Regions from separate parts of the Mesorhizobium sp. B2-6-1 genome, predicted to be linked through region 2. Evidence: predicted binding sites of a transcription regulator. Region 2 holds the regulator's gene; the other holds the start of a gene.
The links. Region 2 encodes LexA, which represses DNA repair genes until DNA is damaged. Its sites were predicted from a motif close to TGTTCNNNNTGTGTTCNG; they were not measured.
Positions count from the first base shown of each region.

Region 1 (12,191 bases), on a different contig from region 2:
CCACATGGATGGCGAAACCGGTTTCCAACCAAGGACAGTGCGCCGATCCGCTGGCGCCACCGAAAGGGCGACGACATGAGTGACAACAATCCGTTTGGCGGCTCCTTTGGCAATAGCGGCGGCCAGTATGCCACGACGGTGCAGTATGGCGGCGGCGCGGAACCGCAGAAACCTGCGGCCGGCGCCGCCCCCGCCGGCGACGTCATCAAGGATACGACCACCGCGGCCTTTGCCGCCGATGTCATCCAGGAATCGCGCCGCCAGCCGGTGCTGGTGGATTTCTGGGCGCCGTGGTGCGGGCCGTGCAAGCAGCTGACGCCGCAACTGGAAAAGGCGGTCCGTGCCGCCGGCGGCAAGGTCAAGCTGGTCAAGATGAACATCGACGACCATCCCTCGATCGCCGGCCAGCTCGGCATCCAGTCCATTCCCGCGGTCATCGCCTTCAAGGACGGCCAGCCGGTCGACGGCTTCATGGGCGCCATCCCCGAGAGCCAGATCACCCAGTTCATCGACAAGGTCGGCGGCAAGGGCAATGGTGCGGCTGATGTAACCGAGGTGCTGGCGGCGGCGGCCGAGGCGCGCGCTGCCGGCGACGTGCAGACGGCGGCCGACATCTATGACGCCGTGCTCGAGCAGGCGCCGGAGACGATCGAGGCGATAGCGGGGCTAGGCGAATTGCTGTTCGAGGCCGGTGATACCGAAGGCGCCGAGGCGATGCTGGCGCGGGCGCCGCAGGCCAAGGCCGATGCGCCGCCGCTGACCGCGCTGCGCGCCAGGATGACCTTGGCCGCGCAAGCGTCCGAACTCGGCAACCCGGCGGAGTTCGAGCGCCGGCTGGCTGAGAATCCCGGCGACCATCAGGCCCGCTTCGATCTGGCCATGGTCCAGAACGCCAGGGGCGAGCGCGATGCGGCCGCCGACAATCTCCTGGCCATCATCAAGGCTGACCGCGGCTGGAACGAGGACGGCGCCAAGGCGCAATTGCTGCGCTTCTTCGAGGCCTGGGGCATGACCGACGAGGCGACGCTTGCCGCGCGGCGCAAATTGTCGTCGCTGCTGTTTTCCTGAGCCGGCGCGGCCGAATGGTCGCGCGGGGCTTGCACCCGGCGCCGGCCGCGCCAGATAGGACGAATCCGGCCCGCCTTTCCCTCGGGAAGCCAACAACCCCGGGCAGCGACAGGCGGATCGCGGCATGGAGGCGCTTCCCAGGCGAAGCGATCGGAGGAACGAGGTGCAAGCGGGAAACGCTCACTACCGGCTCGCCAGGGATCTGCCGTCGACCATCCCGGTCTTTCCGCTCGAGGGCGCGCTTCTGCTGCCGGGCGGCCGCATGCCGCTCAACATCTTCGAGCCGCGCTACCTGCAGATGGTCGACGAGGCGATCGCCGGCTCACGGCTGATCGGCGTCATCCAGCCCAGCCTCGACGGCGCCTTGCGCGACGATGGCGAGCCGGAACTCTGCAATGTCGGCTGCGCCGGCCGCATCATAGCGCTTTCCGAGACCGGCGACGGCCGCTACCTGATTTCGCTGCAGGGTGTGTGCCGGTTCCGTGTCACCCATGAGCTGACGGTCAAGACGCCGTTCCGCCAAGGCAAGATCGCCCCCTTTCTCGCCGATCTCGACGACGACCAGGCGGCCGCCGAGGTCGACCGGCCGGCGCTGCTGCGGGCGTTCCGCTCCTATCTTCAGGCCAACGACCTGGAGGCCGACTGGGAAAGCGTCAGCCGGGCCGAAAACGCCATGCTGGTCAACGCGCTGTCGATGATGGCGCCCTATGGACCGGCCGAGAAGCAGGCGCTGCTCGAAGCGGCCGATCTCAAGACCCGCGCCGAAACGCTGATCGCCATCACCGAAATGGCGCTGGCGCGCGAGAACGAGGATTTTGGCTCGAGCCTGCAGTAGGATGTTGAGAGAGGGCACGATGGCGGCGGATGGGCGTGACGGAAAGAGAGCGAATGTCGACCCCAGGATGCTGGAGCTGCTGGCTTGCCCGCTGACCAAGGGACCGCTGGCCTGGGATCCCGAGCGCGGCGAACTGATCTCGCGGGTCGCCAAGCTCGCCTATCCCGTGCGCGACGGCATCCCGATCATGCTGCCTTCGGAGGCACGGAGCATCTCGGCGGAAGACGTGCTGCCGCCGCGGCTGGGCGGACCGGCCGGCTCGACGTGAAAGTTATCGGGCGGCGTTCTACGGCGCCCCCTCTGCCCTGCCGGGCATCTCCCCCTCAAGGGGGGAGATCGAATGTCATCTCCGCCTTCGCCAATCTCCATTGTTGCAGGAATGGGCGGAGCGTTGAAACTGCCAATCTCCCCACTTGTGGGGGCGAGGAGTGGTCCATGAAGTGGACGCAAAGCCAATTGCTTGGCTTTGCGAACGAGGAGCGCCCGAAGCGACAGCGAAGGGCCGGGTCCGGCAGGCCAGAGGGGGGCTCGCCCGCCAGCGTCAAGTTTCGCACCGCTGCGGTGCGGAGACGTCGCGGCATGAATCCTCGCGCCGCGTCGCTTCGCTCCTTGCTCCGCCCGTGGATGACGAAGGCACTGATGTGCCTACTGAAAATTGCGGCCCCTGGGCATGACGCTTTCCGCTTCTTCCGACAGTGTTGCCAAATCCTGCCCGGCCGGTGGGTTCCGCATCGCGGGCCGGCCGGGACGATCCGGATCCTCCCTCGAGGCGTGCCCCTGAGAACCGGCGCCCGGCAAACTGGCCTGGTCGACCTTCTCCAGCAGCACCGTCAGCCAAGGCGTCAGATCCTCGATCTTCTCGGCGACGATGTGGACGACATCCGATTCCGACTGCAATTTGCCGGTGACCTTGACGAAGCGCGCGCCCATGACGATGGGACGGAAGCGGTCGAAGGTCCGCTGCCAGAAAATGACGTTGGCGACGGCTTCGTCATCCTCCAGCGTCAGGAAGACCGCATTGCCCTTGCCGGGGCGCTGCCGCACCAGAACGAGCCCGGCGACCGAGACGCGCCGTCCGTCCCGCACCGAGCACAGCCTGGCATTGGGCGTGACGCCGGCCCGGTCGAGCCGCTCGCGCAGGAAGGCGACCGGGTGCGCCTTCAAGGACAGGCCGAGCGAGCGGTAATCGTGGATGACATGCTCGCCGAGCGGCATTTTCGGCAGCTTCGTCTCCGGCTCCAGCTCGCGTAGCCGCAGCGCCGGCTGATCGAAAAGCGGCAGCTTTTCGGCGGCATTCTTGCCGTCGAGGGCGCGCACCGCCCAAAGTGCGGCGCGGCGGTCGAGGCCGAGCGAGCGGAAGGCATCGGCCTGCGCCAGTCTTTCGATCTCGGCGACATCGAGGCCGGAGCGCAGCCAGACATCCCGCACGGATGCGTAGCCTGAACCGCGCCGCTCGACGAAGGCGTCCATGCGCTCCTTGGAAAGTCCCTTGATCTGCCTGAAGCCGAGCCGCACCGCGTGCTGCGTCGCGATGACGCCGCGCATGTCGGCATGGCGCGGCAGGATGCGGGCCGGGTCGAAAGTCGCCTGTTCCAGCGTGCAGTCCCAGACGGAGAAATTGACGTCGACCTCGCGGATGTCGACGCCATGATCGCGTGCATCACGAACAAGCTGGGCCGGCTGGTAAAACCCCATGGGCTGTGAATTCAGGATCGCGGCGCAGAACACGTCGGGATAGAAGGTCTTGAACCAGCAGGAGGCATAGACCAGCAGCGCGAAGGAGGCGGCATGGCTTTCGGGAAAGCCGTATTCGCCAAAACCCTCGATCTGCTTGAAACAGCGTTCGGCGAAATCCCGGGTGTAGCCCTTGCCGACCATGCCGTCGATCATGCGCCGGCGGTAATTGCCGATCGTGCCGGTGCGCTTGAAGGTGGCCATGGCGCGGCGCAACTCGTCGGCCTCGCCAGGCTTGAAGCCACCGGCCACGATGGCGATGTTCATCGCCTGTTCCTGGAACAGAGGAACGCCCAGCGTCTTGTGGAGGATCGCCTCCAGCTCCGGTTTCTGATACTCGGGCTGCTCCTTGCCTTGCCGGCGGCGCAGATAGGGGTGGACCATGTCGCCCTGGATCGGGCCGGGCCGCACGATCGCCACCTCGATGACAAGGTCATAGAATTCTTTTGGCTTGAGACGCGGCAGCATCGACATCTGCGCGCGCGATTCGATCTGGAAGACGCCGATCGTGTCGGCGCGACCGATCATCTTATAGACCGGCTTCGCCTCTTCCGGCAGGGTGGCAAGGACATAGGGCTGCCCGTAAGGGTCTCGCGCCTGCGGATAATGGTCCGTCAGCAGAGTGAAGGCGCGTTTGAGACAAGTCAGCATGCCGAGCGCCAGCACGTCGACCTTGAGGATCTTGACCGCGTCGAGATCGTCCTTGTCCCATTCGACCATCTTGCGTTCCTCCATCGCCGTCTTGACGATGGGCACGATCTCGTCGAGCCGGTCCCTGGTGATGACGAAGCCGCCGACATGCTGGGAGAGGTGACGGGGAAAGCCCATGATCTCGTTGGCACGCTCCATCACGTGCCGCGATATGGGGTCGGCGCGATCGAGGCCGCCGGCCCGGGCTTCCTTCTCGCCGAGCTCGGAGGTCGACCAGCCCCAGATCGAGCCGGAGAGCGATGCCCTGACATCCTCGGACAGGCCCATCGCCTTCGACACTTCGCGCAGCGCCGAGCGGCCGCGATAGCTGATGACGGCGGCGGCCAGCGCGGTGCGCTTGGAACTGTATTTCTCGTAGATATATTGGATGACCGTCTCGCGCTTCTCATGCTCGAAATCGACGTCGATGTCGGGCGGTTCGTTCCTCTCCTCGGAAATGAAGCGTTCGAACAGCGTGTCGATTCGCTCCGGCCCGACCTCGGTGATGCCGAGGCAGAAGCAGACGACCGAATTGGCGGCCGAACCGCGCCCCTGGCAGAGAATATCCTGGCTGCGGGCGAATTTGACGATGTCGTGGACGGTCAGGAAATAACGGGCATAGTTCAGGCGCTCAATAAGGGCGAGCTCTTCCTCGATGCGCCTCGTCACCGATTGCGGCACGCCCGAGGGATAGCGCCTGGCCGCCCCCTCCCGCGCCAACCTTTCCAGCTCCGCCTGCGGGCCGAGCCCTGATTGCGTCGGCTCGTCGGGGTAATTGTACTGAAGGTCGCTGAGCGAGAAGGTCAGCTCCTGCGCGAAGCGCAGCGTTTCGGCCAGTGCCTCCGGGTGCCTGCGGAACAGGCGCGCCATCTCCAGCGGCGGTTTCAGATGGCGCTCGGCATTCGCCGTGAGTTCCAGCCCGACCTCCGAAACGGGAATGTTGAGACGGATCGCGGTCAGCACGTCCTGCAGCGGGCGGCGTTCGGCCGTGTGGTAGAGGACGTCGTTGGTCGCCATCAAGGGCAGGCCGGCCAGATCCGCCATCGCCGCCGCCTGCTCGATCCTGAAGCGGTCGTTTCCCGCGTAGTCGGGCGAGACACCGAGCCGCAGGGCCCCGCCGAAATGGTCCTTGAGCTGGCGAAGCAGGGCAAGGCTGTCTTGCGCGCCTGTCGCCAGAGCGGGCAGGACCGCCAGCGACATCAGTTCGCCCCATTCGAGAAGGTCGTCGCGCCGCAGAAGGGTCGCGCCCTTTTCGTTCTCCTCGCGCAGATTGGCTTGCGTGAGCATGCGGCACAGATGTCCCCAGCCCTTGCGGTTCCGCGGATAGGCGAGAATATCAGGCGTGCCGTCGCAAAAAACCAGCCGGCTGCCGGGGTGGTAGGCAAGCGTCTCGACCTTGGCCTGCTGCCAGGCGCGCACCACGCCCGCCACCGTGTTGCGGTCGGCGAGCCCGATCGCGGAGAACCCCATGAGCTTGGCCGCGACCACCAGCTCCTCCGGCTTGGAGGCGCCGCGCAGGAACGAGAAATTCGACTGGATGCCGAATTCCGCATAGGGAATGGCGGTCAGCGCGTTCATGCGAAGACCCCGTGCAGGAACCAGCGCGGCGGGATTTCAGAGCCGCCATAGAGACCTTGCCGGTAGAGCCAGTAGCGGCGGCCGTCGGCATCCTCGATGCGGAAATAGTCGCGTGTCGACGCCGCTTCGTCGCTCGAAAATTCACGCCACCATTCCGGCGCGATGCGTTCAGGGCCTTCGGCGCGGGCGACCCTGTAGAGCGCACGCCGCCAGCGGAAATTCAGCGGCGGTCCCTCGGGCATTTCGGTGGCCGGCACCTCAATCGGCTCGGGCGAGCGGAAAAGCCGGATCGGCCGCTCCGGCGGGAAGATGGTCATCGGCGCCTGCATCCTGTCCGGTTTCTTCGGCGGCGTGATGCGGCGCGGGGTTTCCGTGAAGGGGATGGTGGCGACGGCACGCTCGGGCAGATGGCTTTCCACGACGACCGGCTTGAGAACCGCGCCCTCGCCGAGCCGGGCGCGGATGCGGTCGGCGAACAGCGCGATATCGGCGCCGTCGTCGGTCGTTTTGCCTGTCAGGTCGGCCTGCGGCATGTCGAAGGCCGCCGCCGCCAGCACCGAAAGCCGCACCAGGTCGAAGCCATAGCCGGCATCGATATGCTGCTCGAGGGCGGCCAGCCGCTCATGGAACAATTTCTGGATCAGCCGGGGTTCGCGCATCGGTCGCGACGTGCCGAGCGCGATGCGGCTGACGGCGCCGTCGACGCGGAACAAGAGCAGCGCCAGGCTTCTCGCGCCTTCGCCGCGCCGCTCGAGGTCGATCTTCAGGGTCGTCGCCAGCATGCCCACCAGCCGTTCTATGTCCTCTGTCAGCGTGACGGGCTCGGCCAAATGGCGTTCGACCGAAAGCGGCGCGACGGGCAGGCGCGGCGACACCGCCTCGTCGAGACGGCCGAGCGCCTGGTCGAGGCGCAAGAGCAGGGAGGCACCGAAGCGGCGGGCGAGCGGCGCGCGCGGCGCGGCCATCACCGCGCCCGCCGTGCGCAGGCCAACACTTTCCAGGCTGGCGCGGGTTTCCGGCGCGATGCGTAGCGCCGCCAGCGGCAAGGGCGCCAGGAGCGCTTCCTCCTCGCCGCCGGCAACGATGCGGTCGCCGCAGAACCGCGCCGCCGCCCAGGCGGCGCCGGGTGTCGCGGCAAGGCCGGCACGGACGTCGAAGCCCTGATGGAAGAAGCGCGACAGGATCTCGTCCAGCATGGCGCGTTCGCCGCCGAAAAGATGGGTGCAGCCGGTGACGTCGAGGAACAGGCCGTCGGTCCCGTCGAGCGCCACCAGCGGGGTATAGCGGTCGCACCAGTCCGCAAGGCCTTCGAGCAGGCGCCGGTCGGCTTCGGCATCGGCCTCCATTATGTCGATCGACGGATGCATGGCGCGCGCATCGGCGATGCCCATGCCGGGCTTCAGATGCAGCGCCTCAGCCCGCTCGTCGAGGGCTAAGATGCGCTGCGCGTTGCTGTCGCGATGGCTGATCACCAGCGGCCGGTGATCCGATGGCCGGGAACGCCAGGACCGCCCCAGGCGCTGCCGCAGGATCCGTTCGGCCGCGAGATAGGGAAACCACAGGGACAGGATTCTTTGCTCGTTCTTCCCCAATCCGTCTTTCATCGAATATGCGTTCATCGGGGTTCCACTCCAATATGAATTGTCCTGGCAGGGCCGTGCGGCTCTTGCCGATGCTGATGGTGAAGGCGGGGCGGCCGATCGAGCCGGCAAGCGGCCCGGCGACCGTGTCGCGCGGCCCTGCCGGCGCCGGCGAGACGATGAGGCGGACGGGCGCCGCCGTCGGTTCGGGTTCGGCCGCCTGCCGCAGCAGGAAGACCGGCCGGCCGGCGCTCTGCGCGCGGGCGTGCAGCCGGCGCGTCGCGGTCAGGTCCAGCCGCTGCGGATTGCCGCGGACTTCAAGGATGACGGCGGCGAGCGCCGTCATGCGGGCCGCCTCCTCGGCGACCCACAGCGCATCGGCGAGCCTTGGCGCCTCGGAAAACAGCAATTGCTCCGGCTCGATGCCGAAGGCGGCGTGAAGGCCCCGGGCATAGGGAAAGCCCGCCTCGCGAAAAACCTCCTGGGTGCCGATCCACAGCACCGGCAATCGCGGCCCTTGCTTGAGGATCAGGCTGGGCTTGAGGATCAGGCTGGCGAGCGACAGGGCGAAGCCGGCGACCGCTCCGGCATCGCGGGTCTCGACGCCATGGATTTCGCTCAAGGCCGCTTTCGGCAGGCCGCCGCCCAAATCGCCGCCCCAATCGCCACCGAGGGCGGCATCGAGCCGGCCGATGCCGGTGCGCAGGAAAGCATCCGGCCTGGCCACGGCGATGCCGCGCCGGACCACGGTGCGGTCCGCGGCGGCCATGCCGGCGTCGGAAACCGCGCCGGCCGGCGCCTGCAGGCGCTCGGGCAGCGTTCCTTCGATCTTCGCGATCTGGCGGCGCAGGGCAAAAACAGTCTCCCGCGCCACGGCGCTCATCGCCATGACGGTCAGTGTCCACTCACAATTGTTCCTGTTATGTTCTTATAGATTCCAGAGGCGACCCAAAGAGTCAAGCAGACTCATGGGGAATTTATTCCTCTCCGATAAGAGGGCCAACATTGGTCGGACAGCCGGCCGCGCCTCAAGCCATGCGAAACGGCTCCCGGTGCCGTAAGCAATCCTGGGGTTGGCCGCCGCGTCATTTGCCGATTGTGGCCCAAAAGCCTATATGCCGGGATCAAAGGACAAAGCATGGCCCGCATCTACAAGACCCGCATTTGGCACGACCAGCTTTCGCCGTCGATGGACGAGATCGAGTTCCTGGCGCTGGAGGCCTACGCCCATCTGCCCGAGGATTTTCGCAAGCTGACCGGCGAGATCGTCATCCAGATCGCCGAGTTCCCGACCGACGAGATCATGGACGACCTGTCGCTGGAAACGCCCTTCGACCTGCTCGGCCTATTCGAGGGACGCGGCATTGCCGAGCGCTGGAACCCGCAGACCGGCGAAGGCCCGAACCGCATCACGCTCTATCGCCGCGCCATCCTCGACTACTGGGCCGAGAACGAGGAGACTTTGGGCGACATCGTCACCCATGTGCTGATCCACGAGATCGGCCACCATTTCGGCCTGTCGGACGACGATATGGAGAAGATCGAAGAGGCAGCCGAGTGACCGGTTCTACGTCAGGCCGTCATTTCACAATGAGTGTGATGAAATGTTTTAATACGTTCTGCACAGTCTGCTCCCCGGTATGTCCTGCCACTGCCCATTGCGCAAAATGTCCATCAATGTACATGCGTGCGAGCCCGTAGACGAGCGCCCTCGCGGCTATCTGGGTCTCTGCCATGTCGTCCGACCGGAGCATGTTTCGCCGCTGTGCTTCTGCCATTGACGCTTCCATCAGCGAACGCACCGCTTCATTATCGTGACGCAGCGACTCCGAAGCATCCCAATCAATAAGATTGCGTGTCGAGATGATCTGGAAGTGGGTGGGGTTTCGAATTGCCCAGCGCAAATAGGCGATTCCAACAGCGGCAAAGCGTTCGATCGGATCGTCCGTCGCAACCTTCTCGACCGCATTCGTGATCTCCGAGCGGAATCGGCTCATTGCCTGCTCCGCGACAGCCGTCATCAACGCGGTCTTGTTGCTGAAGTGACGGAATGGCGCGCCGGGGGAAACCCCGGCACGTTTTGCGGCTTCGCGCACGCTCACATTGTCGGGGCCGCCTTCCTCGACCAGTTGAACCGCGGCATCGATCAGGACCTCCCGCAAATTGCCATGGTGGTAACCAGTGCGATGAGGCGCCTTGGCTTTTGCCATCTCTTTCCCTTCGTTCCGTGGAGCAGCTTCCCGCCTCTGTAGCATGATTCCGCGATTTATGTAATCGCCGTTTACAATCCCGGCCAGAGGATGTAAGCAGTGATTACTGATGGGATCGGAACAGGCCTACGGTCTTCGCGGCTCCCGAACTCCCAGCTGAGGAGACGAACATGCTCGCCAGAACAGCCCCACCCCGCCCGCAATCGGTCATTTCGCATCAGAGTCCAGCCGAAGAACTTCAGCAGGAGAATTTCGCGATTGTTCAGTCGAGCGCGACTGTGCCCAGCCTCACGCTTTATCGGCTTGCCGCCGTCGCCGGGATGGGAAGCGCGCTTATTCTTCTGGTCAACGCGGCTAAACGCAGCTCGCTCATCGCGACCACCGATCTGACGCAACTTCTCGCACCAGTCGCCGAGATATTGGCACTTGGCCTCGTCGTAGGCCTGTTTCTTGCGTTTGGCCGGCGCGCGGGGCTGTTCGGCACTATCGCGTTTGTCATCAACTTCGTTGCGTTGGCAAGTTTGGTAGGCGTGGAAGCAGTGATCAATCTGGTATTTTCGAAGCTTCCGCTCACAACCATCGTCGAGCTGCGAGCCGGACCGCTCGGTCTGGCTCTGGTCGCCAGTTCGGTTCTTTTTCTGGTTGGAACGCTCGCGTTTGTAATCTCTCTCGCCGTTGCAAGAGGCGTGCCGCGCATTCCTCTCGCTCTTTATCTCATTGGCGCGGTGCCGATCGCGCTTCGTGCGTTCGTTCCGGAGCTGGCTCTTGACCTGGGCTTGGCGATGCTTGCGGCATCGATCGCCTGGCTGGCGGCGTGGCTGTGGATGCGAGGGGCTACCAGTCGCTGAGCTTGGTGTCCGGCCCGTATTCCTGGCCCTCGACATCCTTCACCACGGCCTGGCCGCAGCGCATGGTCTTGGTCTTCTTGTCGTAGGCGTAGGTGGGGGAGCCGAACAGGTGCCAGCCCTTGTTCAGCGCCGCCGTCACCTTGTGACAGAAGCTGGCGTCGTCCGGAGCGGTGAGAAAGCGGTAGAGTTTCATCATTCAATTCCTGTCGTCAGTCCATCGCCCGCGATCGGCAATCCAACACGGCACATCATGCGCCGACGGCCGCCGCCTTCGCCAGCAGTTTTTCGGCCTGCGCAAGGTGCAGCCGTTCGACCATCCTTCCCTCCAGCGCAATCACGTTCTTGCCGGCATTTTCCGGAAGCGCAAAGGCCTCCTTCACCGCGCGGGCCTTGGCCACCGCCTCCGCCGATGGCGCAAAGGCACGGTTCGCCGCCTCGATCTGGGCGGGATGGATGAGCGTCTTACCGTCGAAGCCCATGGCGGCCGCTTCCGTGCATTCGCGGCTGAAAGCATCGAGCGCGCGAAAATCGTTGAAGACGCCGTCGACGATATCGAGATCGCCGGCACGCGCCGCCAGCACCATCTGCATCAGCCACGGCAGGAGATAACGCCGGTCCGACGTCGCCATAATGCCGGTGTCCTTGGTCAGGTCATTCGTTCCGGCAACGAAACAATCAAGCCGCGAGGCAGGATCGCGGCCAAGTTCGGCGATGGCGCCGACATTGAGCACGGCCTTCGGCGTCTCGATCATCGCCCATAGTTTCACGCTGTCGGGGGCGGAATTGTCGTCGAGCACGTCACCCGCCTCGAGCACGTCGCGGGGCGTGTCGACCTTGGCCAGCAGGATGCCGTCCGGCTCCGCCTTGGCCGCCGCCAGCAGGTCGGCGCCGCCCCATTCGCTCGAGAGCGCATTGATGCGCACCACCATCTCGCAGCGCCGGCCACTATGGTTGGTATCAGGACGATTGCTGAAGATGCCGGCCAGTTTTTCGCGCGCCGCGACCTTCTCGGCCGGGGCGACGGCATCCTCCAGGTCGATGATGACGGTATCGCAGGCAAGCTGCGCCATCTTGGCCAGCGCCTTGTCGTTCGAGGCCGGGACATAGAGCACCGAGCGGCGCGGGCGGTAGGGATCGGTCGTCATGCCAAATCTATGCCGCCTGCCGCGGGTTGAGGCAAGGGAGCAGGCGGCCTCGCGCGGTGCTCTACCGGGGGCACCGGCATGGGGCTCGGCATCGTGCTGGCCCTCCTGAAAGCGCAGGATGGCACGATCAGGCTGGTTGACTCCGAGCGCGGCACGCGCTTCGAGATTGTTTTGCCGGTCGCGTAAGGACGCCGGCAGCGATCGGAGAAAAAAGTGCGCTACGACATCATCATCATCGGCGGAGCCATCGTCGGCTCCTCGATCGCCTATTATCTGCGCGAGGAGGGCTTTTCCGGCTCGATCGCGCTGGTCGAGCGCGACCCGCAATTTTCCCACGCGGCGACGACGCTATCCATGGCCTCGATCCGCCAGCAATTCTCCATTCCGGAAAATATCCGCCTGTCGCAATTCACGCTGAAACTGTTCCGGCGGCTGAAGGAAGAATTCGGCACGGACGCCGACATCGGTTTTCGCGAGGGCGGCTATCTTATTCTCGCCGGCGA
Region 1 is NZ_VFUH01000001.1:458,944-471,134, reverse strand. It holds gene trxA (thioredoxin) at 76-1,068, shown strand; gene FJ443_RS02410 (LON peptidase substrate-binding domain-containing protein) at 1,232-1,903, shown strand; gene FJ443_RS02405 (Trm112 family protein) at 1,923-2,171, shown strand; gene FJ443_RS02400 (error-prone DNA polymerase) at 2,549-5,905, opposite strand; gene FJ443_RS02395 (DUF6504 family protein) at 5,902-7,377, opposite strand; gene FJ443_RS31535 (hypothetical protein) at 7,319-8,374, opposite strand; gene FJ443_RS02385 (metallopeptidase family protein) at 8,624-9,046, shown strand; gene FJ443_RS02380 (TetR/AcrR family transcriptional regulator) at 9,066-9,695, opposite strand; gene FJ443_RS02375 (hypothetical protein) at 9,866-10,543, shown strand; gene FJ443_RS02370 (DUF1737 domain-containing protein) at 10,530-10,736, opposite strand; gene FJ443_RS02365 (CoA ester lyase) at 10,792-11,688, opposite strand; partial or broken gene FJ443_RS02360 (ATP-binding protein) at 11,752-11,874, shown strand; gene FJ443_RS02355 (FAD-binding oxidoreductase) at 11,902-12,191, shown strand, end outside.
Region 1: FJ443_RS02385 (metallopeptidase family protein) is a predicted target of LexA. The motif match lies at 8,398-8,415, and genes of this name have one in related genera.

Region 2 (12,191 bases):
GGGGCCATCTGCATCCGCAGTCTTCGCACTGAAAAGCCGTCGCTGGTCTATTTCCTGACCATCGACAACGCCAAGTTCCGCAAACCGGTCGTTCCCGGCGATCAGTTGAAGATCCATGTCAAGAAAATCAAGAAACGCGGCAACCTGCTCAAATTCGCCTGTGAAGCCCTGGTCGACGGCAACAAGGCCGCCGAGGCTGAGATCTCAGCCATGATGGTCACCGGCGACTGACAATCGAATGCTTATGAAAATCAAGACATCCATCCATCCTTCCTCCGTCGTGGAGGAAGGCGCTCAAATCGGCCAAGGCGTCCGCATAGGACCGCTCTGTTATGTCGGCGCAGATGCCGTGATTGGCGACGGCGTTGAACTGGTCAGCCATGTCTCGGTGATAGGCGCGACGACGATCGGCGCGTCGACCAAGGTCTATCCGATGGCGATACTGGGCGGGCCGCCGCAGAACACCAAGCACAAGGGCGGCCGCACCACGCTCGTCATCGGCGAGAACTGCACGATCCGCGAAGGCGTGACCATGCATGTCGGCACCGATACCAGCCGCGGCGAAACGACGGTCGGCGACAATGGCAATTTTCTCGCCTACGCCCACATCGCCCATGACTGCGTCGTCGGCAAGAACGCCACCTTCGCCAACGGCGCGACGCTGGGCGGACACTGCGAAATCGGCGACAACGTCTATATCGGCGGTCTCAGCGCCGTTCATCAATTCGTGCGGGTAGGCGACAACGCTTTTCTTGGCGGGTGCTCGGCTTTTGTGGGTGATGTCATTCCCTATGCAATGGCGGCGGGAAATCGGGCCAGCCTGCGCGGCCTCAACATCATCGGGCTCAAGCGCTCCGGTCTGCCAAGATCCGAGATCTATCTGCTGCGCAGGGTCTATAAGACAATATTCGACCGCTCGCGCACCGTTGGCGAGAACATCGAATTCGCCAAGGCGGAATTCGCCACGTCACCGACCGCCATGAAGATCATCGATTTCATCTCCAGTCGCGGCAAGCGGCACTATGCTGTGCCATCGCTCAAGGGGAGCGATGGCGATGACGGCGATGACGAAGACTGAGGCGGCGGCAGCGGATTTCGTTCTCTCGCCGGGGGCCAGGGTCGGCATCATCGCCGGTGGCGGCAGCCTGCCGGTGGAAGTCGCTCAAGGCCTGGCCGCGCATGGCTACCCGCCCTTTATCCTCTTGATGGAAGGCGAGGCCGATCGCCGGCAGGAGTTGCTGCGATACGAGCACGGCAGCCTTGCCCTCGAGCAGATCGGTTCACTGGTGGCGACGCTGAAGCGCCACGGCATCACTCATGTGATCCTTGCCGGCGAAATCAGACGCCGGCCCCGGCTGACCGACATCCGCCTGAGCCTTGGCTTGCTGGCGATCGTGCCATCGGTGATCATGGCGCTGGCGCGCGGCGATGATGGACTTTTGAAGGTGGTGACACGCGGCCTGGAGAAGCGGGGCATCAAAGTGGTCGGCGCGCATGAGGTCGTTCCCGAACTGGCCGCCGGCGAAGGCACGCTGACCGCGGCGAAACCAAAGCAATCGGACTGGCGCGACATCGAGGCGGCCAGGCTGGCCGCCAAGGCCATCGGCGCGCTTGATATCGGGCAGGCGGCGATTGCGATCGGAGGCCGGGCCATCGCGCTGGAAGGCATCGAAGGCACGAGCGGCCTGCTCGAAAGAGCGCGCGCGCTGCGTGGCCATGGCAGGCTTGCCGGAAAGACCCGCGGAGTGCTGGTCAAATGCGCCAAACCCGGCCAGGAGCTGCGGGCCGACCTGCCGTCGATAGGGCCGCAGACGGTGGAAGCAGCCCATGCGGCGGGGCTTGCCGGAATTGCCGTCGAGGCGGGGCGCTCTCTCATCCTGGAAGGGCCGGCGACGCTGTCGCGGGCGAATGCGCTCGGCCTGTTCATCGTCGGCCTGCCAGCAGGGGAGCCGGCGCATGGCTGACAAGGCGCTGAAGATCGCAATCGTGGCCGGCGAGGAATCCGGCGACCTGCTTGGCGCCGACATCGTGCGTTCGATCAAGCAGTCGACGGGGCGCGAGGTGCAGATCGTCGGTCTCGGCGGCCGCCATCTGCAGGCGCTCGGGCTGGTCTCGCCGTTCGACGCCGGCGAGATCGCGCTCATGGGCTTCAGCGCCATTCTGCGAGACCTGCCGCGGCTGATGCGGCGGATCGGCCAACTGGCCAGGATGGTCGCGGATGAGAAACCCGACTGCCTCATCACCATCGACAGCCCCGACTTTTCGCTGCGCGTGGCCAGGAAAGTGCGCGCGGCCAACCCCACCATCCCGATCATCCACTATGTCTGTCCCAGCGTCTGGGCATGGCGGCCGGGCAGGGCGGTGGCGATGAAGCCCTATGTCGACCACATCCTCTGCATCCTGCCGTTCGAGGTGAAGGAGCTCGGCAGGCTCGGCGGACCGCCAGGGACCTATGTCGGACATCGTCTCACCCATGACACGGGCGTGCTCTCGGCAGCCAGGACGCAGGCCCAACCGCGGGATCTTTCGCCGGATCGCCTGAAGACGCTGCTCGTCCTGCCCGGCTCGCGACGCAGCGAAGTGCGGCGGCTGCTCGAGCCGTTTGGGGAGACCGTGTCGATGCTGCGTGCACGCGGGCATCGCCTGCGGCTGATGTTGCCGACCGTGCCGCATGTCGCCGATGTCGTGCGCTCGGCGGTCGCTCGCTGGGACGAGAAGCCCGAGATCATCCTCGACGCTGAGCGAAAGTGGCAGGCCTTCGGCAAGGCTGACGCGGCGCTGATCGCGTCCGGCACGGTTTCGCTTGAACTGGCGCTGTCCGATGTGCCGATGATCTCCTGCTACCGGCTTGACCCTGTTGCGCGCATCGTGGCGCCATATCTCGTTTCGGTCTGGTCGGCGCTGCTACCCAATCTGATATCGGATCGGGCGCTGATCCCGGAATTCTACAACGAGTATGTCAAGCCGAACAATCTGGCCCGCCAACTCGAAGCGCTGTTCGCCGACACAGGCATGCGCAGATGGCAGAAGGACGGGTTCGCCGAGATCGCGCGGCGCATGACAACCGCCAAGCCGTCAGGCGACATCGCCGCGCAGGTGGTGATGGGGTATATCAAGAGAGTGAGTAGTGAGTAGTGAGTAGTGAGTAGTGAGTAGTGAGTAGGATTACCGCTCTTTCCCTACTGACTACTCACTTTTATTCACTTCTTCCTTTTTACCGCTTCGCGATCGGCACGTAGTCTCGCTCCGGCGCGCCGGTGTAGAGCTGGCGGGGGCGGCCGATCTTCTGGCGCGGATCCTCAATCATCTCCTTCCACTGCGCGATCCAGCCGACGGTGCGGGCGACGGCGAACAGCACGGTGAACATGGTGGTGGGGAAGCCCAGCGCCTTCAGCGTGATGCCGGAATAGAAGTCGACATTGGGATAGAGCTTCTTCTCGATGAAATAGGGATCGGTGAGTGCGATCTTCTCCAGTTCCATGGCGATGTCGAGCAGCGGATCGTCCTTGATGCCGAGTTCGCCCAGCACCTCATGCGCGGTCTTCTGCATGATCTTGGCGCGCGGATCGTAGTTCTTGTAGACGCGGTGGCCAAAGCCCATCAGCCGGAACGGATCGTCCTTGTCCTTGGCGCGGGCGATGAATTCCGGAATATGATCGACATGGCCGATCTCGCCGAGCATGTTCAGCGCCGCTTCGTTGGCGCCGCCATGCGCCGGGCCCCACAGGCAGGCGATGCCGGCGGCGATGCAGGCGAACGGATTGGCGCCAGACGAGCCGGCGAGCCGAACGGTAGAGGTCGAAGCGTTCTGCTCGTGGTCGGCGTGCAGGATGAAGATGCGCTCCATGGCGCGCGCCAGGACCGGGTTGATCTTGTATTCCTCGCACGGCACGGCAAAGCACATGTGCAGGAAGTTGGCGGCGAAATTCAGTTCGTTCTTCGGGTAAATGAAGGGCTGGCCGATATGGTATTTGTAGGCCATGGCCGCGATCGTCGGCATCTTGGCGATCAGCCGCATCGACGCCACCATGCGCTGGTAAGGATCCGAGATGTCGGTGGAGTCGTGATAGAAGGCCGACAGCGCGCCGACCACGCCGCACATCACCGCCATCGGATGCGCGTCGCGGCGGAAGCCGGTGAAGAAGCGCGACATCTGCTCATGCACCATGGTGTGGCGCGTCACGCGGTAATCGAAATCGTCCTTCTGCGCCTTGGTCGGCAGTTCGCCGTAGAGCAGGAGATAGCAGACTTCCAGGAAGTCGCCATGTTCGGCCAACTGGTCGATCGGATAGCCGCGATGCAGGAGAATGCCGGCGTCGCCATCGATGAACGTGATCTCGGACTCGCAGCTTGCCGTCGAGGTGAAGCCGGGATCGTAGGTGAAGGCGCCGGTGGTGCTGTACAGCGTGGCGATGTCGATGACGTCAGGCCCGACTGAACCACTTCGCACCTTGAATTCGTGCGTCTTGCCGGCGAATTCCAGCTTTGCCGTGGCTTCCTGGGTCTTGCCGCCCAGTTCCCGTCTTGTCGCAGCTTCGGTCATTGCAAACTCCTTCTTGTTTCCTCATGCCGGCAAAGGCAAATTCTGCAAAGCGACACGTCGAAGTCACCGAATGCGCGTATTCGCGACCGCATTTTAGGAAGTGCGTGCCAGATTGGGCCAAGGCTCAATGTTGCACTGCGAAACGCGCCTTTCAATGCCAATCTTCTTGGGCCAGATTGCTCCTAATCGATTTGATCGGCGATGCGCGCCAGGCTCTCCTCGCGACCAAGCACGGCGAGAACGTCGAACACGCCGGGCGAGGTGCTCTTGCCTGTCAAGGCGGCGCGCAAGGGCTGGGCGACGGCGCCGAGCTTGTGGCCGCCGGCCGTCGCATAGTCCCGGATCGCGGCTTCAGTCGAGGCCGCCGTCCAGTCGCCTGAAACCGCCTCGAGGGCGTCGCGAGCGCCACGCAAAATCTTGCGCGCCTCGTCATTGAGCAGCAGGGCTGCCTTTTCGTCGATCGGCAGTGGCCGCGCGGCTAACAGGAAGGCGGCGCCGTCGACAAGTTCGACCAGCGTCTTGGCGCGCTCCTTCAGGCCCGGCAGCGCTGCCAGCAACTGCGCCCTGTTCTTGTCGTCGAGGCGTGCGGCCATCGCCGGGCCGCCCTCGAGATAGGGCAAGGTGGCAATGAAGATATCGAACAGCTCGGCATCGCCCATGCGGCGCATATGGACGCCGTTCAGCGCCTCCAGCTTGGCGAAATCGAAGCGGGCGGCGCCCTTGTTCACATCGCCGATGTCGAACCATGCGATCATGTCCTGGATCGACATGATCTCGTCGTCGCCGTGGCTCCAGCCGAGCCGAGCCAGGTAGTTGAGCAGCGCTTCGGGCAGGTAGCCCATGGCGCGGTAGGCCTCCACGCCCAGCGCGCCGTGCCGCTTCGACAGCTTGGCGCCGTCGGCGCCGTGGATCAGCGGTATGTGCGACATTGAAGGCACATCCCAGCCCATGGCGTTGTAGATCACGGTCTGGCGGGCGGCATTGGTCAGGTGGTCGTCGCCACGGATGATGTGGGTGACGCCCATGTCGTGATCGTCAACGACGACGGCATGCATGTAGGTCGGATTGCCGTCCGAGCGCAGGATGATGAAGTCGTCCAGATCCTTGTTGGGAAAGCGCACGTCGCCCTGGACACGGTCATGCACCACCGTCTCGCCTTTGGTCGGCGCCTTGATGCGGATCGCGCCCTTGACGCCAGGAGGCGCCTGCGAAGGGTCGCGGTCACGCCAGCTTCCGTCATAGCGCGGCGGCAGGCCCTTGGCCCGCGCCGCGTCGCGCATTGCCTCAAGCTCGGCAGGGGTCTCGTAGCTGTAGTAAGCCTTGCCCATGCGCACCAGCTCCTCGGCCACCTCGCGATGGCGCGGCGCGCGCTCGAACTGCGAGACGGCGTCGCCGTCCCAGGTGAGGCCGAGCCAAGTCAGTCCTTCGAGAATGGCTGCTGTCGCCGCATCGGTGGAGCGCTCGCGGTCGGTGTCCTCGATGCGCAGCAGCATCGTACCGCCGGTGTGCTTGGCGTAGAGCCAGTTGAAGAGCGCCGTACGCGCGCCGCCGATGTGCAGGTAGCCGGTGGGCGAGGGGGCAAAACGGGTGACAACCTTGTCGGACATACAACTCTCGGGAAACGTCTGGAGCGGGGTGCGGATCACACGCACTTTCGCGCGTCGCGCGTTCATGTAGCATAGGGTGTCGAGGGCGCAAGGGGCAGACCCGATGGCTGGAGCGGGCAGGGGCGCGGAGGAAGGCGAGGACGTCGTTGCCGGCGTCAGCGAACGCTCTTTTTTTGCCACGCCCGCGCCCGCCTCATTGCCGCTGGCGTTGTCGCCCCTACAGCAGCCGAGCAAGTCGCCGCCGGCGGATGTTTCCACGCCGCCCGGCATTCCCGCAGCCGGCGCGGCCGTGCGTCTGCGCCGTGAGTTCGGCCGTGCTTCATGGCCTCGTCTGCGCAACGGCGTGGCCAGAGCGTCCGAGCTCGAACTCGATCGGGGCATAGCCTTCCTGCTCGTGCCGGTGTTCCTGGCATGCGGATCGATCGCCTATTTTTCGCTGGCGGCGGAGCCGGGCTTTGCCAAGCCTGTCGCGGTCGCGATCCTGATGTCGCTGTGCGCGCTCGTTTCACGCTCATGGCCGAAAACGCATCTGTGCTTCATGGCGGCGCTGTTGTGCGCGCTCGGCATGCTCGCCGGCAAAGTCGAGACGTGGCGAGCGGGAACGCGGATGCTGGGCTCGGAAATCTCCACGCAAATCACCGGCCGCGTCGTTTCGGTCGACCAGATGGAGACCGGGCGCATCCGGCTGACCATCGATGTGACATCGACCGCGCGGCCGAAACTACTCTACGCGCCGGAGCGCGTTCGCCTTTCGGCACGCAAGGTGCCGGCTGAAGTGACGGCCGGTTCGCTCGTGACCGGCTATGCCAGGCTGTTGCCGCCGACCGGACCGGTGCGGCCGGACAGCTACGACTTTTCCTTCGACAGCTACTTCGCCGGCATAGGCGCCAGCGGCTTCTTTCTCGGCAACCCCAAAATCGTCTCAGCCGATGACAGGCCGCTGTGGGCCGCCCTTTCAGCCGCCATCGAGAGTGCTCGCGAAAGCATTGCCGACCATATCAGGGGCAGCATCGGCGGCGCCGAGGGCGAGATCGCCGCGGCGCTGATCGTGGGTGTGCGCGCCGGGATTCCCGACGAGATCAATGAAGCGATGCGACGCACCGGCATCTACCACATCATCTCAATTTCCGGGCTGCACATGGCGCTGGTCGCCGGCACGGTCATGGGTCTGCTGCGTGGCGGCTTCGCGCTGTTCCCGAATTTTTCCTCCCGCCGGCCGGTCAAGAAATACGCGGCCGCGGCGGCACTTTTCTCCATCGCCGCCTACCTCGTCATTTCGGGCGTCGTTGTCGCCGCCGAACGCAGCTTCATCATGCTGGCGGTGATGCTGATCGCCGTTCTGTTCGATCGGGCGGCACTCACCATGCGCAATCTGGCTATTTCGGCGATCGCCGTCATCGTGGTGTCGCCGCACGAGGTGGTAGGGCCGAGCTTCCAGATGTCCTTCGCCGCCACCGCGGCCCTGGTCGGCGCCTATGCCGGCTGGTCGGATCGCAAAGCCGACAAAGCGCGGACCCCGCCGCCGCAACGGACCTTGCCTGGCCTGCTGACGCGAAAATTGCTGCTGGCGACAGGTGGGCTGGCGATGACCTCGATTATCGCGGGAAGCGCCACGGCGCTTTTCGCCATCTGGCATTTCCAGCGCGTGTCGCCGCTCAGCCTGTTCGCCAATCTTGCCGTCATGCCGATCGTTTCGGTCGTGATGTTCCTTGCGGTTGCCAGCGCGCTGCTGATGCCGTTCGGGTTCGATGGACCATCCCTTTATCTGATGGGCAAGGGACTGACCGCGATGATCGCCATATCAGGATGGATCTCGCAACGCTCGCCGGTCGACGCGGTCGGGTTGATTTCGCAGCAATCCGTCCTTCTGGTGGCGATCGCCCTGGTCATCGCGACGATGGCCACGACATGGCTGCGGCTGGCGGCACTTCCCTTCGCGCTCGCCGGCCTGTTGACCGTCTCGGACACGCGCACGCCGGACGTGCTGATTTCGGAGGATGCCCGCCTGGTGGCGTTGCCGATCGGCGGCGGCGAGCTCGCGATCAACCGGGCGCGCCCGAACGAATTCACCGTCGATAATTGGAAACGCGCGCTGAAGTCCGAAACCATCGTTGCGCCGGAACTGTTCGACAGCGGAGACCGACAGTTCGACATCTTCGATCCCGCGCAACTTCCGGCGGGAGCGCCTTTCTATTGCTTCACGGGCCTGTGCATGGCCCGGCATACCTCGGGGGCGATCATCGCGCAGGTGGAGGATCGCAAGGACGCCTGGAGGGCCTGCTCCTATGCGGATCTGATCGTCATCAACGACCCCGCGGGCTACGATCCCTGCCACAATCCGCTGGTTCTCGTCATCACCAAGCGGCAGCTCGCTCGCAAGGGAAGTGCCGCCGTCTTCTTCGACCAGCAATCGGCGACGGCACCGGCACGGGTCAGCTTTGCCGTCGACAGGCCATATCGGCCCTGGCACGAACAGCGGAAATTCTCACGCGAGGCAAGGGGACTGCCGCCTTACCGTAAACCCGAAAAGCCCACCGCCGACCCCGCTCAGTAGCGCCTGATCAGGCCGACCAGCTTGCCTTGCACCTTGACCCTGTCCGGTCCGAAAATACGTGTTTCATAGGCCGGATTGGCAGCCTCGAGCGCAATCGAAGCACCCTTTCGGCGGAAGCGCTTCAGCGTTGCTTCCTCCTCGTCCACCAGGGCCACGATGATCTCGCCGGGACTTGCGGTGTCGGCATTGCGGATGATGACCGTGTCGCCGTCGAAAATGCCGGCCTCGATCATCGAATCGCCCTTGACCTCCAGCGCATAGTGTTCGCCGCCCATGATCATGTCAGGCGGCACTGAAATGGAATGCGTCTGATGCTGGATGGCGTCGATCGGCACACCCGCTGCGATGCGACCCATGACCGGGATCGACACCGCTGAAACCGCGTCGTCGTCATTGCCGGCAGCGGGCAGACGCGAAGACGTCGCCGGCTTGATCTGCCGGCTAGGGCTGCTGCCCTGTCCGAGGCTGCCCTGGATGACGCTCGGGGAGAACTTCTTTGCCGCGTTAAGACCCGGCGCGATCGAGTCCGGCAGGCGCAGCACCTCCAGCGCGCGCGCCCGGTTGGGCAGGCGGCGAATGAAGCCGCGCTCCTCCAACGCCGTGATCAGCCGATGAATTCCCGACTTGGAGGCGAGGTCCAGCGCTTCCTTCATCTCGTCGAAGGACGGCGGAATGCCGCTTTCCTTCAGCCGTTCATGGATGAACATCAAGAGTTCATGTTGCTTGCGCGTGAGCATGGCGGCCCCCAAAGGCATTGCACGAAGGGTCTGGAACCAGAATCAGAAAACAAACCCAGAACAAACACTATCTGTTCCAGTTGTGTTCCGCAACCATTTAAAGTTTAATGAATTTGTTAAGGCGACGGAAACGAAATGCCCTCCCGCAGCCAGCATCCTGCCAGCGCGGTCCGTCGTCAATGCGCTCCCGGGCCCTTTGAAACTATTTTGGTTAATGGCCTGTGGCCCGACCGGTCTCCACTCTTGGCACAAGCCTGCAAGCTGGGTGACCGGCAGGTGCGGGGTGCGTTTGGGCGGATTAGAAACCCCTGCGGCTCGTGAACGAAACGAAACCAAAATGCCAACTTCCGCCGGAAAACGGCCAGACACCACCACTGGTCGCGACGGGCTGCGTTCGTTCGTTCGCTTGACGAACCGTATAATAATGTACGGTTTTCGAAGAGGAACACCAATGACCACGCCGAAGCAGGCCGCGCGACGCGAACGGATAGAGGAGGCCGCCTATGCGGTGCTCCGGGAAGCCGGCTACAAGAGCGCCTCCCTGCTTGCTATCGCCAAGCGGGCATCGGCCTCGAACGAAACCCTCTACAACTGGTACGGCAACAAGCAGACCCTGTTTCGATCCTTGATCGAAGCCAATGCGGGAGAGGCAAGGAAGCTGCTGGAGGACGCCCTTCACCAGGCGCGCGATCCGCTCGAAACCCTGAACTTGCTCGGGCCAGTCCTGCTGACCCTCGTGACGGGCGACAAGGCGGTGGCGCTCAATCGCGCCGCGGCCGGCGACGTCAACGATACAGGCACGCTTGGCCAATCGATCGCGCAATTCGGCCGCAATACCATAATGCCGCTTGTTGGCGACCTGCTTCGAACCGCAAGTCGGGCCGGCCCGATCGCCTGTGACGATCCTGCCGAAGCCGCCGACATCTACATCAGTCTTTTGATCGGCGATCTCCAGGTTCGCCGGATCGTTGGGGTGCTCGAGGAACTGCCTCGGGCGGAAATCGAGCAAAGATCGAACCGGGCGTTCACCCTGTTCTTGCGCCTCTATGCGGCCAGCCCTTGCCCGGGCGGCAAAACAGCCGGCCCGTTTCCAGGGCGCTCTTCTCACCGAGGAACATCGCGACCATGAGCAAAATTCCCGATCTCGCAGCGATCGAGGCAATGGACACCGCGGATCCGCTGCGTGCCATGCGTGACCGCTTCACCTTGCCCCAGGGGGTGATCTATCTCGACGGCAATTCGCTGGGCGCCGCTTCGCCAGCCGTGTTCGGCGAGCTGCAGAAGGCCGCCACGCAGGAGTGGGCGCAGGATCTCATCCGCGCCTGGAACACCGCCGGCTGGTTCGACATGCCGGTCGAACTCGGCGACCAACTCGGGCGCCTGATCGGGGCCGCCGCCGGCCAGACGGTGGTCTGCGATACCACCTCGATCAACATCTACAAGGTGCTGCATGCGGCACTCGGGATGCGGCCGGACAGGTCAGTCATCATCGCCGAGGGGGACAGCTTTCCGACCGATCTCTATATGGCCGAAGGCGTTGCCTCGACGCGGCCGGGCACGGTGCTGCGGCTCGAGGGTGTCGATGCGCCGACCATAGAAGAACTGATCGACGAGCGGGTCGCGGTCATCCTGGTCAACCACGTCAACTACAAATCCGGGCAGTTACGCGACATGGCCGCGCTGACGCGGACGGCACATGATGCCGGCGCGCTGATCGTCTGGGATCTCTGCCATACCGCCGGCGCCTTGCCGGTCGAGCTCGACCGTTCGAACGCCGATTTCGCCGTCGGCTGCACCTACAAATATCTCAATGGAGGCCCAGGTGCCCCGGCCTTCATCTACGCGGCCGAGCGCCACCATGGCGATGTCCGCCAGCCGCTCAGCGGCTGGTGGGGCCATGCGCGGCCTTTCGCCTTCGAACAGGGTTTTGCTGCCGGCACAGGCATCCGCCGGTTTCTCTGCGGCACGCAGCCTGTGCTGTCGATGCGCGCGCTCAAAGGGGCCCTCGATGTCTGGAACGACGTCGATATGGCAGAGGTGCGCAGGAAGAGCATCGCATTGACCGATCTGTTCATCCAGCTCGTCGAGGCAAAATGCGGCGCCTACGGCCTCGAACTCGAAGGCCCGCGCGACGGCAATGAGCGCGGCAGCCAGGTGTCGTTCCTCCACCCGCATGGCTATCAGGTGATGCGGGCCTTGATCGAGCGCGGCGTGATCGGCGATTTCCGCGCGCCATCCACGATTCGCTTCGGCTTTACGCCGCTTTATGTCGGCTATGTCGATGTCTGGCAGGCTGTCGAGGTGCTGGAAGACATTTTGCGCACGGACGCGTGGCAGGAGGCGCGTTTCGCCGTCAAGGCGGCGGTGACTTAAGAGCCTGTCGCTCAGAAAAGCGCAGCGGGTTCGGGATAACGATATGCAGTCGGCAAAGCTACGTCAGAGCCGGGTGCGGACCTTCCACAGCTCCGGGAACAACTCCACCTCCAGCATCTTCTTCAGGTAGGACGCGCCCGATGTGCCGCCGGTGCCGCGCTTCATGCCGATGATGCGCTCGACCGTGGTGACGTGGTTGAAGCGCCAACGGCGGAAATAATCCTCGAAGTCGACCAGCTTCTCGGCGAGTTCGTAGAACATCCAGTAGCGCTGCGGGTCGCGGTAGATGGTCTGCCAGGCGACAAGGACCTCTTCGTTCTCGGTCCGCGTTTCGCGCCAGTCCGTACGCCTTGCGTCGGCGCCGATGTCGAAGCCGT
Region 2 is NZ_VFUH01000005.1:158,627-170,817, forward strand. It holds gene fabZ (3-hydroxyacyl-ACP dehydratase FabZ) at 1-231, shown strand, start outside; gene lpxA (acyl-ACP--UDP-N-acetylglucosamine O-acyltransferase) at 245-1,078, shown strand; gene FJ443_RS13275 (LpxI family protein) at 1,050-1,964, shown strand; gene lpxB (lipid-A-disaccharide synthase) at 1,957-3,135, shown strand; gene gltA (citrate synthase) at 3,215-4,543, opposite strand; gene gltX (glutamate--tRNA ligase) at 4,726-6,150, opposite strand; gene FJ443_RS13295 (ComEC/Rec2 family competence protein) at 6,254-8,704, shown strand; gene lexA (transcriptional repressor LexA) at 8,698-9,441, opposite strand; gene FJ443_RS13305 (TetR/AcrR family transcriptional regulator) at 9,779-10,570, shown strand; gene kynU (kynureninase) at 10,567-11,814, shown strand; gene kynA (tryptophan 2,3-dioxygenase) at 11,878-12,191, opposite strand, start outside.